2 regions of the Staphylococcus sp. EG-SA-2 genome follow, and region 1 is predicted to be linked to the other one. Evidence: predicted binding sites of a transcription regulator. Region 1 holds the regulator's gene; the other holds the start of a gene.

The links. Region 1 encodes Rex, which represses fermentation and respiration genes when NADH is low (regulators of the CRP and FNR family bind a similar motif). Its sites were predicted from a motif close to TTGTGAAATATTTCACAA; they were not measured.
Positions count from the first base shown of each region.
Region 2: adhE (bifunctional acetaldehyde-CoA/alcohol dehydrogenase) is a predicted target of Rex. The motif match lies at 1,417-1,434, and genes of this name have one in related genera.

Region 1 is NZ_JACYHC010001282.1:621-8,917, forward strand. Features, by position in the region: partial or broken gene IDG60_RS20700 (MutS family DNA mismatch repair protein) at 1-681, opposite strand, end outside; gene IDG60_RS20705 (hypothetical protein) at 770-898, shown strand; gene IDG60_RS20710 (ABC-F family ATP-binding cassette domain-containing protein) at 1,042-2,970, opposite strand; gene IDG60_RS20715 (redox-sensing transcriptional repressor Rex) at 3,223-3,858, shown strand; gene IDG60_RS20720 (YeeE/YedE family protein) at 4,162-5,241, shown strand; gene IDG60_RS20725 (sulfurtransferase TusA family protein) at 5,301-5,525, shown strand; gene IDG60_RS20730 (ammonium transporter) at 5,733-6,983, shown strand; gene IDG60_RS20735 (LacI family DNA-binding transcriptional regulator) at 7,166-8,116, shown strand; partial or broken gene IDG60_RS20740 (sucrose-6-phosphate hydrolase) at 8,265-8,297, shown strand, end outside.
Region 2 is NZ_JACYHC010000588.1:8,440-15,869, reverse strand. Features, by position in the region: gene IDG60_RS10435 (spr1629 family repressor/antitoxin) at 1-1,071, shown strand, start outside; gene adhE (bifunctional acetaldehyde-CoA/alcohol dehydrogenase) at 1,456-4,065, shown strand; gene capA (capsular polysaccharide type 5/8 biosynthesis protein CapA) at 4,408-5,076, shown strand; gene cap8B (type 8 capsular polysaccharide synthesis protein Cap8B) at 5,092-5,778, shown strand; gene cap8C (type 8 capsular polysaccharide synthesis protein Cap8C) at 5,781-6,545, shown strand; gene cap8D (type 8 capsular polysaccharide synthesis protein Cap8D) at 6,565-7,430, shown strand, end outside.

The sequences.
Region 1 (8,297 bases):
TTTAATTTTTGAGATAGTATAGCCTTGTTTTAAAACATTGGATGCATAAAAGATAGATTTTAAGTCATCCTCATATGTACGCTTTAAAGTTGCTGATAAAATGATATTAAATAGGCAACTCATAAGAAATAATAAAATACCAACTTGTGAATTAATAAATATAACTGCAAATGAGATAACTGGTAAAAACGGGCATAGAAACAATATATTTTGACGTTTTACCGGTGTGATTTGGTCTGGAAATGTTGGATAAACAGTTTTACCAATCAAAGCTAAATGATATGTTACGTTTTTTCTAAATTCAGCATTATCATTAAATAAACTAAGTAATGATTTGTTCGTAATTGAAAGCATTCCACGTAAACAGGCATATAGCTTCATTTCACCAATAGCTGTTAAATTATAATTCATCTTATGAAAAATTGCATTCATATTTAAGTCGGACCAAGTTTTATCATCAACTAATGAATGTGATTCAAATTTTTCCTTGTAGAGCTTATACTCATAGTCGAAATGTGAGTTCGGTCTGATAAAAGCTTCTAATGGAGAAATCGTTTGCCATAATGTTTCCATAGATTTTAATAGACGTTGACGACTCATGTATCGTCCAACAATTCCTATTACAGATGTAAGTAGAATAATTGCTATAACAAATATTAAAAATGTTTGATTTGTGCTCATAAGTATCTCCTTATTTATTTTTAATAATAATAAAAATATACTTCAATAATATTATTATTTCATAAAGAAAGTGTCTTAACAATGAATTTTGATAAAAACAATGTCAATAGAGAACATGCGTACTTATCAACAAAGAGTGAATAACTTGTGGATAAAAGGTGTTGATAACGTCATTTATTGTGGATATCAGGTGGGAAAACAGAAAATAAATAATTGATTAGTGTTAATTTACTTGTGGATAACTAGGATAAGTCTGTGGATAGCTATAATATCAGCGTTTTTATTGTGAATAAAAAAATTAAAATTTGTAAAAAAATAACTCTAACTATAGCGAATTTACAGTTAGAGTTATGTATATTTTTATAGTTTTTGTTGTAATTCTTCCCATTTAGACATAGCGTGTTCTAATTTTTGTTCGCTATCTTGTTTTTGGATAGCTAATTCGTTTGCTTTTTGTGGATTGTTATACACTTCTGGTTGGGTTAATTGCTCGTCTATTTGTAAGATAGTAGTCTCTAAAGTTTCTATTTCATTTTCACACTCGGATATTTGTCGTTCAAGTTTGCGTTGTTCACGTCTTTGTTCTTTTTGGTTATGATACGACGATTGTTCCATAGACTTTTTATGTGCTTGTACGTTAACTGACTGTTCTTCTTGGTGCGCTTTCAACGCTTCGGCTTCCTCAACTTTTTCAATGTAATATTGATAATCTCCTAAATACATCTTTCCGCCATCAATTGTTAAATCAAATACCTTGTTTGCTAATTGGTTAATAAAGTAACGATCATGGGAAACAAATAGTATTGTTCCTTCAAAATGTTGGAGTGCTTGCTCTAACATTTCTTTTGAATCTATATCGAGGTGGTTGGTAGGTTCATCTAAAATAAGTACATTGTCACGTTGCAACATAAGTAGTGCTAGTTGTAAACGTGCTTTTTCACCACCAGATAAATCATTAATTATCTTTTTAACATCGTCTTGTACAAATAAGAAACGTCCAAGAACTGCTCGAATATCTTTTTCATTCATTAACGGATATTGATCCCACACATAATCTAAAATCGTTTTACTAGATTTAAATTCTGCTTGCTTTTGATCATAATAACCAATTTGTAAATTTGCGCCGAAAGTAATATCGCCATTAAGCGCTTTTTGTTGATTAGCAATAGTTTTAATTAAGGTCGATTTTCCAATACCATTTGGCCCAATGATTGCTATATGATCGCCTTTAGAGACCTCTATACTGATAGGTTTGGTAATTGCAGTTTGATAACCGATTTCTAAATTTTTTACATGCATGACGTCATTACCTGTATTCCGGTCAAAGCCAAATTGAATATTTGCACTTTTGGCATCTAACATTGGTTTATCAATGCGTTCCATTTTTTCTAAAATCTTACGTCTACTTTTTGCCATTCCACTTGTTGAAGCACGGGTAATATTTTTCTCAACAAAAGTTTCTAATCGTTTTATTTCTGCTTGTTGACTTTCATATTCTTGCATTCGTTTTTGATAATATAAATCCCGTTGCTGTATAAATTCCTCGTAATTACCAACATAGCGTTTGACATCACCTAAAGCCACATCATAAATTTGAGTAACTATTTTATCTAAAAAGTAACGATCATGGCTGATGATGACGATTGCACCTTTAAAATAACGTAGATAATCTTCAAGCCACTTTGTCGTTTCTAAATCTAAGTGGTTAGTAGGTTCATCTAAAAGTAATAAATCAGGTTCGTTTAATAGCATTTGAGCTAAAGATAAACGTGTTTTTTGGCCACCGCTAAAATCATTGATAGGTTTATTGAAATCTTCTTCACTAAAATTTAACCCGTGAAGTACTGTTTTAATTTTACTTTCATATTGATACCCTTCTAATTGTTCAAATTGATTCGATAAAGATTCATAACGGGACATATGTGTTTTATATGTATCACTATCGTAATCATTTGCATGTTTTGATAACCAATCTGTTTCTTCTTTGATTAAGCTTTCCATTCGTTTAATATGTTCAAATGGTTTTGACATTTCTTCAAAAACTGTTGCATTAGAATTTAAAGTCATTTGTTGAGTTAAATAACCTAGTTTTAAGTTTTTAATTTTTGACACATTTCCAGAATCATAGTTTTCTACACCAGCTATAATTTTCATCAATGTTGATTTACCGGCGCCATTTCTTCCTACGATACCAATTCGTTCACCAGTTTTTACTTCAAAATCAACATCAGTAAATATATCTTCACCATCGAACGATTTTGATATATGATTGAGTTGTAAAAGTATCATTCGATCTTCACCTTTCGTCTTTCTCAAATTTTATTAACTTATGAAAAAAGTCGTAATTATTACATTAATAACCATTTTACAGTATAAAACGCCGTCTTGAAACTAAGATATTTATTTTTAAAATTCAATAATGTATAATATTTAGGTATTCATTGTAATCAATTATTTGTTTTTTAATAATCTAACAATTACGCTCTAACTCGTTTGAATACATAGATATAATTCATTCAAACACGAAGGAGGAAATAGCGAATGAGTGACCAAGTTAAAATTCCTCGAGCAACTTTAAAACGTTTGCCGTTATATTATAGATTTGTCAGTTCATTAAAATCTAAAGGTATAGATCGTGTAAATTCAAAAGCGATTAGCGATGCGTTACAAATTGACTCGGCAACAATTCGTCGTGACTTTTCATATTTTGGCGAATTAGGTAAAAAAGGGTACGGATATAATATAGATAGTTTATTGGATTTCTTTAAATCTGAACTAAGCGAGAGTGACATGATCAAAATCGCAATTGTCGGAGTTGGGAACCTAGGGAAAGCTTTGCTCACATATAACTTTTCAATACATGACGATATGACGATTACAGAAGCGTTTGACGTAAAAGAAGATGTTATTGGCCAGAAAATAGGGAACGTTATTGTAAAAGATAACGATGAATTAATAACAACATTGAAGAAGGAAGAAATAGATGTTGTGATTCTAACTACACCAGAAAGAGTTGCACAGAAAGTTGCAGATGAACTCGTCCAAGCTGGTGTGAAAGGTATTTTAAACTTCACTCCTGGTAGAATTAATACGCCTTCAGATGTGCAAGTACATCAAATTGACTTAGGTATAGAATTACAGTCATTATTATTCTTTATGAAAAATTACAGTGAATAAATGTGATGTTAGCTTTGAATGATTAACCTTGTTATATCTTTAATTAATTATAGAACAGTCTGGGACTAAGTATGTCTCAGGCTTTTTCTGTTATGTTTGAAAATGAAAGGAAAAACTGTTGTGTTGATAAATATAGTATAGGTTAATAAATTAACACGTAGAGATATAATGATGAATCGTAATTAATCGCCTTCCTTATATGAATATAATATAAATATCAAAAATATTGTGTATAAGGTTGAAAACAAGAAAATCATCACCTATAATACATACTAAACTTATCGGAAATGAGGGGTTAGGATTATGTGGATGATTTTTAGTGGCTTAATTGTCGGGGGACTCTTAGGTTTTGTCATGCAAAGAACAAGATTTTGTTTAACAGGTGGCTTTCGAGATATGTATGTGCAAAAGAATAATAAGATGTTCTATGCATTATTAATCGCTATTACTATTCAAAGTATAGGATTATTGATTTTGACGGCAACAGATATTTTACAAATTCCTGCACATAGTTTTCCAATATTGGGAACAATTATAGGTTCTTTTATTTTTGGAATTGGAATAGTATTGGCTGGAGGGTGTGCAACAGGTACTTGGTATCGCGCTGGTGAAGGGCTAATTGGTAGTTGGATTGCATTAGTATTATATGCTGTTACTGCAGCAATCACTAAAACAGGGATTTTAAAGCCAGTAATGGATAAAATTAATCAACCAACGAATGTAAATAGTGATATGTCTCAAACAACTGGCATTCCGTTTTGGGGATTAGTCGTTATATTAACTATAATCACCATTTTTCTAGTTGTAAGAACACTCAATAATAAGAAAGTTCGAGTTGCTGTTCCAAAACTAAAGCAACGTTATACAGGTATTAGATATTACCTTTTCGAAAAACGATACCATCCATTTATTGCAGCAATTGTAATTGGACTTATCGCACTCTTAGCTTGGCCAATGAGTGCATCAACTGGAAGAAATGACGGTTTAGGTATAACAACGCCTTCAGCAAATTTAGTACACTTTTTGATTACAGGTGAAACTAAATTTATTGATTGGGGTGTCTTTTTAGTTCTAGGAATTTTCATTGGTTCATATATTGCAGCTAGAGGATCAAGAGAATTTAAATGGCGATTGCCAGACAAGATTACAATACGAAACAGTGCCATTGGTGGCATATGTATGGGATTTGGTGCGTCAGTTGCTGGTGGTTGTTCTATCGGTAACGGTTTGGTTGAAACGGCAACGATGACTTGGCAAGGATGGATTGCGCTAGCATCGATGATAGTTGGTGTATGGACAATGAGTCATTTTATCTTTGTTCGTCCAATGAAAAAAGTACAACAACAATCCGCAAAGGTTAAACAGCAAACGCAAATAGTATAGAAGATTATTATGCAAATGATGTTGATCAAATAAAAGTGATTGGAAAAGGAGAAATAATTATGATACACGAATTAGGTACAGTAGGAATGGTATGTCCATTTCCGTTAATTGAAGCGCAAAAGAAAATGGCAACATTGCAATCTGGAGATGAATTAAAAATTGATTTTGATTGCACGCAAGCGACGGAAGCCATTCCAAATTGGGCTGCAGAAAATGGTTATCCTATAACAAACTATGAACAAATTGATAATGCTTCATGGACAATTACAATTCAAAAAGTTTAACGTTATCATTTTAACAATAAAATAGATATTAGATTCTATGGCTACTTCCGCTAATTTAAAAGTGAGTAAGTAGTCTTTTTTGTTTTAGTTCATGAAATCATTTTTATATAGTGTGGCATATTTTATTTCAAAAGATGTAATAAAACTTAACGCATTTTTGCTTTTTATAAATTGTCAGATTATTATGAAAACAAGGGAGTGGTAAGTATGAATCTTAACGATACGATATTTATGTTTTTGTGTACATTATTAGTTTGGTTAATGACACCAGGATTAAGTTTATTTTATGGTGGGTTAGTTCAATCTAAAAATGCGCTTAATACTGTCATGCAAAGTATGGCAGCAATTGTGCTTGTTACATTTGTATGGATAACAGTTGGTTTTACAATTAGTTTTGGGAATGGGAATTTATGGTTCGGAAATTGGGAATATACTTTTCTTAATCATGTAGGTTTTGCGACTCAAGAAGATATTAGCCCACATATTCCTTTCGCTTTGTTTATGTTATTTCAAATGATGTTTTGTACGATTGCAATTTCTATTTTATCTGGTTCAATCGCTGAGAAAATGAAGTTTATTCCTTATTTATTATTCGTAGTAATATGGACTGCTCTTGTATACAGTCCAGTAGCACATTGGGTTTGGGGCGGCGGTTGGATTAATAAACTCGGTGTATTAGATTTCGCTGGAGGTACGGTTGTTCATATTACATCAGGTGTTTCTGGTTTAGTATTAGCTATTATGATTGGAAAAGGAAACAAACATTCTGAATCAACACCACATAATCTTATCATTACGTTGATTGGCGGTATATTCGTGTGGATTGGTTGGTATGGATTTAATGTAGGTAGTGCTTTTACATTTGATAATATTGCGATGCTTGCATTTACAAATACTGTCATTTCAGCCAGTGCAGGTGCTATAGGTTGGTTAATTTTAGAATATATTTTTAAAAAGACGACAAGTTTACTTGGACTTTTACTCGGTGCATTAGCAGGATTAGTTGTTATTACTCCTGCAGCAGGATATGTAACATATCTTAGTGCAACAATAATGGCTTTAATAGGAGGTATCTGTTGTTATATTGTCATTAATTACATCAAGGTAAAACTAAAATATCATGATGCATTAGATGCATTTGGTATTCATGGTGTTGGTGGTATTATTGGTGCTGTTTTAACAGCAGTTTTCCAAAGTAAAAAAGCCAATCCTGACATTGAGAATGGCTTTATTTATACTGGTGACATACATATTATACTTGTACAAATATTATGTGTAACAGCAGTTGTAATTTTTAGTATCGTCATGACGTTTATTATTGCGAAAGTAATTAAATTAATTACACCATTATCTGTTACGGAACAAGAAACGAATATAGGATTAGACAAGATTGTTCACGGTGAACATGCTTACTTTGAAGGTGAGCTAAATAGATTCAATAAACATATTCGATATTAGAATATATTTACATAGAATATTCATTGTCCTGACATTTAACTAAAGGTTGATGTTGGGACATTTTGTTATACAAAAGTTTTATTTTGAAATCTTTTTATGAAAGAAGCAGAAATATTATTTAAAGCGGTTACACATATGCTAAAATAAGGCTAAGTGTCACAAATAATGATAGGTGAATAAGTATGAAAAATATATCTGATATTGCCAAATTGGCAGGCGTTTCAAAAAGCACAGTATCTAGATTTTTAAATAATGGATCTGTCAGTAAAAAAACAAGTGAAAAATTAACAAGAATTATAGCAGAACATGACTATCAACCGAATCAATTTGCTCAAAGTTTAAGAGCGAGACAAACACACCTTATTGGTGCCATTATACCTAGAATGAATTCATATGCAGTAGATGAAACAATCAAAGGATTGGCAAAACAATGCCAAAAATATGAATCACAATTAATTTTAAATTACACAGGTTTAAATATCGAAGCAGAAATACAAGCGCTTGAAACATTAGCACGCAGTAAAGTAGATGGTATTGTTTTAATGGCTACAGACATAACAGAGAGACATATTGAAGTCATTAATAAAATGAATGTACCAATCGTTATTGTTGGTCAACAACATGAACAACTTCATAGTATTGTGCATGATGATTATAAAGCAGGTCAAATTATAGGCGAATGGATTGGTCAACAGGGATATCAACAAGTTGAAGTGTTTAGTGTAAGTGAAAAAGATATTGCAGTTGGTATACATAGAAAACGTGGTTTACTTGACCAGTTAGCTAAATACCAAATTAAACCTAATATACATGAAACAAATTTTACTTATGTGGAAGCACAAAAAGATGTTGCAAATGTTTTGGAAAATGTGGAGCAAGTAGATGCGGTTGTTGGAGCAACTGATACGATTGCATTAGCTGCCTATAAATATTATTCTGATAAAAATGATGTTATGAAACCACATCAAATATATGGTTTTGGTGGTGACCCAATGACACAATTAGTGTCTCCATCGATAAAAACAATTCATTATAATTATTTTGAAGCTGGCCAATGCGCGATGGAAGAGATACAACAGATGCTTAAAAAGCAAGATATGCCATATAGCGTCACAGTAGATGTTAATATTTAGACGCTGTATTTTTTAAAACAAATGTGGAACCGATACCATATAACTATAAATGGATAGGTTAAAAGTTAAAGAACGTAGGTAAAATTTGCTATAATAGAATATAAATTGTTAACAGCATAAATTATAAAAGGAGGACTGGGTAAATATTATGACCGAATGGACTAGAGAAGAACGTTATCAA
Region 2 (7,430 bases), on a different contig from region 1:
GAAACAAAAAATATGATGCCAGAAATTAGTAAAATTTATGATATGACATCTATTTTTAATGTTAAATCTAGCTACTTTATTAGCGAGCAGCCCGAAGAGCTCCTAATAAATTCTGTCGATAAACATAGTATAGCTTTTAGAGCAAAAAATTATAAAGTATCTACGAAACTATTAAATAAGCAATATTATCAAGCAATGTATTTATCTAATTTAACTAGCTACTTATTTTCTTTTGTAACGATACCGGATAATATTATTTTATCTTTAATAAATAATTTAGATGAATTGTTGAATGGCAATTTAGAATCACTAAATAAAAAAGAAAGCATAAAAGAAATTGCTAAAGTTGTGAGGGCTAAAATTCTTCAAGATGAAAGCAACGAAGCACTATTATTTATGCTTGAAAAAGCGGGTATAGTTATATACGAAAAGCGAATTAATGATAGCATAGACGCATATAGTTTTTGGAGTAAAGATCAGACACCTTTTATTATACTGGGTACAAATAGGGGGGTAGCAGTTAGAAGGAATTTTGATCTTGCACATGAGCTGGGACATCTCGTTCTACATCGTCATATTCAATTCGACTTATTATCTCCTGAAGAATATAAGACAATTGAACATGAGGCAGATATTTTCGCCTCTGAATTTTTACTACCTGAAGAAGCGTTTAAAAAAGACTTTGATCAAATGACCAAAAAATCAAATCCTGATTATTTAGCTGTATTGAAAGAAAAATGGTATGTTTCTATACAAGCAATTGCAATGAGAGCTTATTATCTAGGCCTAATGTCTAGTACTCAGTACAGATATTTTTGGGCATCATTAAATAAAAAAGGCTATAAAAGTAAAGAGCCTTTAGACGACGTGATTGAAATGTCACGTCCTGTCAAAATGAATAGTTTATTAAAGTTGTATTTTGATAGAAATATACTGACACCACAAAAATTATTGAATTATTTAAAAGTTGATGAAACATTTTTGAATCATCTAGCAGGTATTAATTTAAAACTCTTTAAGGATTATGTTAATGAAAATAGAGAATATAATATAACGAATCTATATAAATAAGGCACCAATATTTAAAACTCGAGCTGAAAAGATCATCATTTCAGTTCGAGTTTTTTTGTGTAACATCTGTTGATAGGTAGCGACAAGGACCTTTTAATGTTGTGTTTTGTGCGATATAACAAGCTTTTTAGGCTATTAAAGAATATTCAGAATTAAATATAAAATTATGAATAAATTATGTCATTGAAAAAATTATGATTATAAAATCATTCTAAAAACACCGAAATAACAATGATTTCATGAAAACATTTATTTTAAAATTTGATATTTGTTCAAATAATATTCGAAATTAAACTTTTTTGCATAGAATTTTCTTTATATCCTGAGAGACATGTACTATAATGTTTGTGAAATAATTCACAAAGTATAAAGGAGTGGTTGTATATGTTAACTATACCTGAAAAAGAAAATCGTGGATCGAAAGAACAAGAAGTGGCAATTATGATTGATGCTCTAGCTGACAAAGGGAAAAAAGCATTAGAAGCATTATCTAAAAAGTCACAAGAAGAAATTGATCATATTGTTCATCAAATGAGCTTAGCAGCTGTTGATCAACATATGGTGCTAGCAAAATTAGCACATGAAGAAACTGGAAGAGGTATATACGAAGATAAAGCGATTAAAAATTTATACGCTTCTGAATATATATGGAATTCAATAAAAGACAATAAGACAGTAGGGATTATTGGTGAAGATAAAGAAAAAGGATTAACGTATGTAGCGGAACCAATTGGTGTTATTTGTGGTGTTACGCCAACAACAAATCCTACGTCGACAACTATTTTTAAAGCGATGATTGCAATTAAGACAGGAAATCCAATCATTTTTGCATTCCATCCAAGTGCACAAGAATCGTCGAAGCGTGCAGCAGAAGTTGTATTAGAAGCGGCAATGAAGGCAGGTGCACCTAAAGATATTATTCAGTGGATTGAAGTGCCTTCTATCGAAGCAACAAAACAATTAATGAATCACAAAGGTATTGCATTAGTTCTAGCAACAGGTGGTTCGGGCATGGTTAAGTCTGCATATTCAACTGGCAAACCGGCATTAGGTGTGGGACCAGGTAACGTGCCGTCTTACATTGAAAAAACAGCACACATTAAACGTGCAGTAAATGATATCATTGGTTCAAAAACATTTGATAATGGTATGATTTGTGCTTCTGAACAAGTTGTAGTCATTGATAAAGAAATTTATAAAGATGTTACTAATGAATTTAAAGCACATCAAGCATACTTTGTTAAAAAAGATGAATTACAACGCTTAGAAAATGCAATTATGAATGAACAAAAAACAGGTATTAAGCCTGATATTGTCGGTAAATCTGCAGTTGAAATAGCTGAATTAGCAGGTATACCTGTCCCCGAAAATACAAAACTTATCATAGCCGAAATTAGCGGTGTAGGTTCAGACTATCCGTTATCTCGTGAAAAATTATCTCCAGTATTAGCCTTAGTAAAAGCCCAATCTACAAAACAAGCATTTCAAATTTGTGAAGACACACTACATTTTGGTGGATTAGGACACACAGCCGTTATCCATACAGAAGATGAAACATTACAAAAAGATTTTGGACTAAGAATGAAAGCTTGTCGTGTACTTGTAAATACACCATCAGCGGTTGGAGGTATTGGTGATATGTATAACGAATTGATTCCGTCTTTAACATTAGGTTGTGGTTCGTACGGTAGAAACTCAATTTCACATAATGTTAGTGCGACAGATTTATTAAACATTAAAACGATTGCTAAACGACGTAATAATACTCAAATTTTCAAGGTGCCTGCTCAAATTTATTTTGAAGAAAATGCAATCATGAGTCTAACAACAATGGACAAGATTGAAAAAGTGATGATTGTCTGTGACCCTGGTATGGTAGAATTCGGTTATACAAAAACAGTTGAGAATGTATTAAGACAAAGAACGGAACAGCCTCAAATTAAAATATTTAGCGAAGTCGAACCGAACCCATCAACTAATACAGTATATAAAGGTCTGGAAATGATGGTTGATTTCCAACCAGATACAATCATTGCACTTGGTGGTGGTTCAGCGATGGATGCTGCAAAAGCAATGTGGATGTTCTTTGAACACCCTGAGACATCATTCTTCGGTGCTAAACAAAAGTTCCTAGACATCGGTAAACGTACTTATAAAATAGGCATGCCTGAAAATGCGACGTTCATTTGTATCCCTACGACATCAGGTACAGGTTCAGAAGTAACACCATTTGCAGTTATCACAGATAGTGAAACAAATGTAAAATATCCGTTGGCTGATTTTGCTTTAACACCTGACGTTGCAATTATTGACCCTCAATTTGTGATGAGTGTGCCAAAAAGCGTTACAGCAGATACAGGAATGGATGTACTAACGCATGCAATGGAATCATATGTATCTGTAATGGCTTCAGACTATACAAGAGGTTTGAGTCTACAAGCGATTAAATTGACGTTCGAATATTTAAAATCATCTGTTGAAAAGGGTGATAAAGTTTCAAGAGAGAAAATGCATAACGCATCAACTTTGGCTGGTATGGCATTTGCAAATGCATTCTTAGGCATTGCACACTCAATTGCACATAAAATTGGTGGCGAATATGGTATTCCGCATGGTAGAGCGAATGCGATATTACTACCGCATATTATCCGTTATAATGCCAAAGACCCGCAAAAACATGCATTATTCCCTAAATATGAGTTCTTCAGAGCAGATACAGATTATGCAGATATTGCCAAATTCTTAGGATTAAAAGGGAATACGACAGAAGCACTCGTAGAATCATTAGCTAAAGCTGTCTACGAATTAGGTCAATCAGTCGGAATTGAAATGAATTTGAAATCACAAGGTGTGTCTGAAGAAGAATTAAATGAATCAATTGATAGAATGGCAGAGCTCGCATTTGAAGATCAATGTACAACTGCTAATCCTAAAGAAGCACTAATCAGTGAAATCAAAGATATCATTCAAACATCATATGATTATAAGCAATAATCTATCTGATAATAATCATATAACTCACCTGAAATTACAAAAGTAAAAAATGCCACATAAACTTTAAGTCGATAATCATTTTACGGTTATCGGCTTTTATTTATTGCCAAATCTTCAGAGATACAAACTAGACAATCATTTTTTTAAATAAAGAAAATATTAAGATTGATACTCATTTCGCAAACTATTACTACTTTAGAGTATAATTATTTTTAATTTCATATAAATGAATATGCGTAAATAATGCGGTTTAAAAGTAATTAATTGTTTAAACGATATGTAATATGTAAATACTATATATATAATACCAATTTTAATGAAAATTTTTAAGGGAGGTAAATAATGGAAAGTACATTAGAATTAACAAAAATTAAAGAAGTATTACAAAAAAACTTGAAGATTTTAATTATTTTACCGCTATTATTTTTAATTATTAGCGCTATTGTTACATTTTTCGTCTTATCACCTAAATATCAAGCTAATACTCAAATCTTAGTGAATCAAACTAAGGGTGACAATCCTCAGTTTATGGCACAAGAGGTTCAAAGTAATATTCAACTTGTAAATACGTATAAAGAAATTGTTAAAAGTCCTAGAATTTTAGATGAGGTGTCAAAGGACTTAAATGATAAGTATTCACCATCTAAATTGTCGAGTATGTTGACAATTACAAACCAAGAAAATACGCAACTTATCAACATCCAAGTTAAAAGTGGTCATAAACAAGATTCGGAAAAAATTGCGAATAGCTTCGCTAAAGTTACAAGTAAACAAATTCCGAAGATTATGAGTGTGGATAACGTATCAATTTTATCTAAAGCAGACGGTACAGCAGTTAAAGTCGCACCAAAAACTGTAGTGAATCTAATCGGTGCATTCTTTTTAGGATTAGTTGTCGCGCTTATATATATCTTCTTCAAAGTAATTTTCGATAAGCGAATTAAAGATGAAGAAGATGTAGAGAAAGAATTAGGATTGCCTGTATTGGGTTCAATTCAAAAATTTAATTAAGGATGGTTGCTACTTATGTCAAAAAAGGAAAATACGACAACAACACTATTTGTATATGAAAAACCAAAATCAACAATTAGTGAAAAGTTTCGAGGTATACGTTCAAACATCATGTTTTCAAAAGCAAATGGTGAAGTAAAGCGCTTATTGGTTACTTCTGAAAAGCCTGGTGCAGGTAAAAGTACAGTTGTATCGAATGTAGCGATTACTTATGCACAAGCAGGCTATAAGACATTAGTTATTGATGGCGATATGCGTAAGCCAACACAAAACTATATTTTTAATGAGCAAAATAATAATGGACTATCAAGCTTAATCATTGGTCGAACGACTATGTCAGAAGCAATTACGTCGACAGAAATTGAAAATTTAGATTTGCTAACAGCTGGCCCTGTACCTCCAAATCCATCTGAGTTAATTGGGTCTGAAAGGTTCAAAGAATTAGTTGATCTGTTTAATAAACGTTACGACATTATTATTGTCGATACACCGCCAGTTAATACTGTGACTGATGCACAACTATATGCGCGTGCTATTAAAGATAGTCTGTTAGTAATTGATAGTGAAAAAAATGATAAAAATGAAGTTAAAAAAGCAAAAGCACTTATGGAAAAAGCAGGCAGTAACATTCTAGGTGTCATTTTGAACAAGACAAAGGTCGATAAATCTTCTAGTTATTATCACTATTATGGAGATGAATAAGTATGATTGATATTCATAACCATATATTGCCTAATATCGATGACGGTCCGACAAATGAAACAGAGATGATGGATCTTTTAAAACAAGCGACAACACAAGGTGTTACAGAAATCATTGTAACATCACATCACTTACATCCTCGATATACCACACCTATAGAAAAAGTGAAATCATGTTTAAACCATATTGAAAGCTTAGAGGAAGTACAAGCACTAAATCTAAAGTTTTATTATGGTCAGGAAATAAGAATTACCGATCAAATCCTTAATGATATTGATCGAAAAGTTATTACCGGTATTAATGATTCACGCTATTTACTAATAGAATTTCCATCAAATGAAGTTCCACACTATACTGATCAATTATTTTTCGAATTACAGAGTAAAGGCTTTGTACCGATTATTGCACATCCAGAGCGGAATAAAGCAATAAGTCAAAACCTTGACATACTATACGATTTAATTAACAAAGGTGCTTTAAGTCAAGTGACAACGGCGTCATTAGCGGGTATTTCCGGTAAAAAAATTAGAAAATTAGCAATTCAAATGATTGAAAACAATCTGACACATTTCATCGGTTCAGATGCGCATAACACAGAAATCAGACCGTTCTTAATGAAAGACTTATTTAATGATAAGAAATTACGTGATTATTATGAAGATATGAACGGATTTATTAGTAATGCGAAGTTAGTTGTTGATGATAAAAAAATTCCTAAACGAATGCCACAACAAGATTATAAACAGAAAAGATGGTTTGGGTTATAAACAGCAAATGAGGGGTTTTATGGCACATTTATCTGTGAAATTGCGGCTTTTAATACTAGCATTAATCGATTCACTGATAGTGACATTTTCAGTATTCGTAAGTTATTACATTTTAGAACCGTATTTCAAAACATATTCTGTCAAATTATTAATATTGGCAGCTATATCACTATTCATATCGCATCATATTTCAGCATTTATTTTTAATATGTATCATCGAGCGTGGGAATATGCCAGTGTGAGTGAATTGATTTTAATTGTTAAAGCTGTGACGACATCTATCGTTATTACGATGGTGGTCGTGACAATTGTTACAGGCAATAGACCGTTTTTTAGATTGTATTTAATTACTTGGATGATGCACTTGATTTTAATAGGTGGCTCAAGGTTATTTTGGCGTATTTATCGGAAATACCTTGGAGGTAAGTCATTTAATAAGAAGCCAACTTTAGTTGTTGGTGCTGGTCAAGCAGGTTCAATGCTGATTAGACAAATGTTGAAAAGTGACGAAATGAAACTTGAACCGGTATTAGCAGTCGATGATGACGAACATAAACGCAATATCACAATTACTGAGGGTGTAAAAGTCCAAGGTAAAATTGCGGATATTCCAGAACTAGTGAGGAAATATAAGATTAAAAAAATCATCATTGCAATTCCAACTATTGGTCAAGAGCGTTTGAAAGAAATTAATAATATTTGCCATATGGATGGCGTTGAGTTATTGAAAATGCCAAATATAGAAGACGTCATGTCTGGTGAGTTAGAAGTGAATCAACTGAAAAAAGTTGAAGTAGAAGATTTACTAGGCAGAGATCCTGTTGAATTAGATATGGATATGATATCAAATGAATTGACGAATAAAACTATTTTAGTTACGGGTGC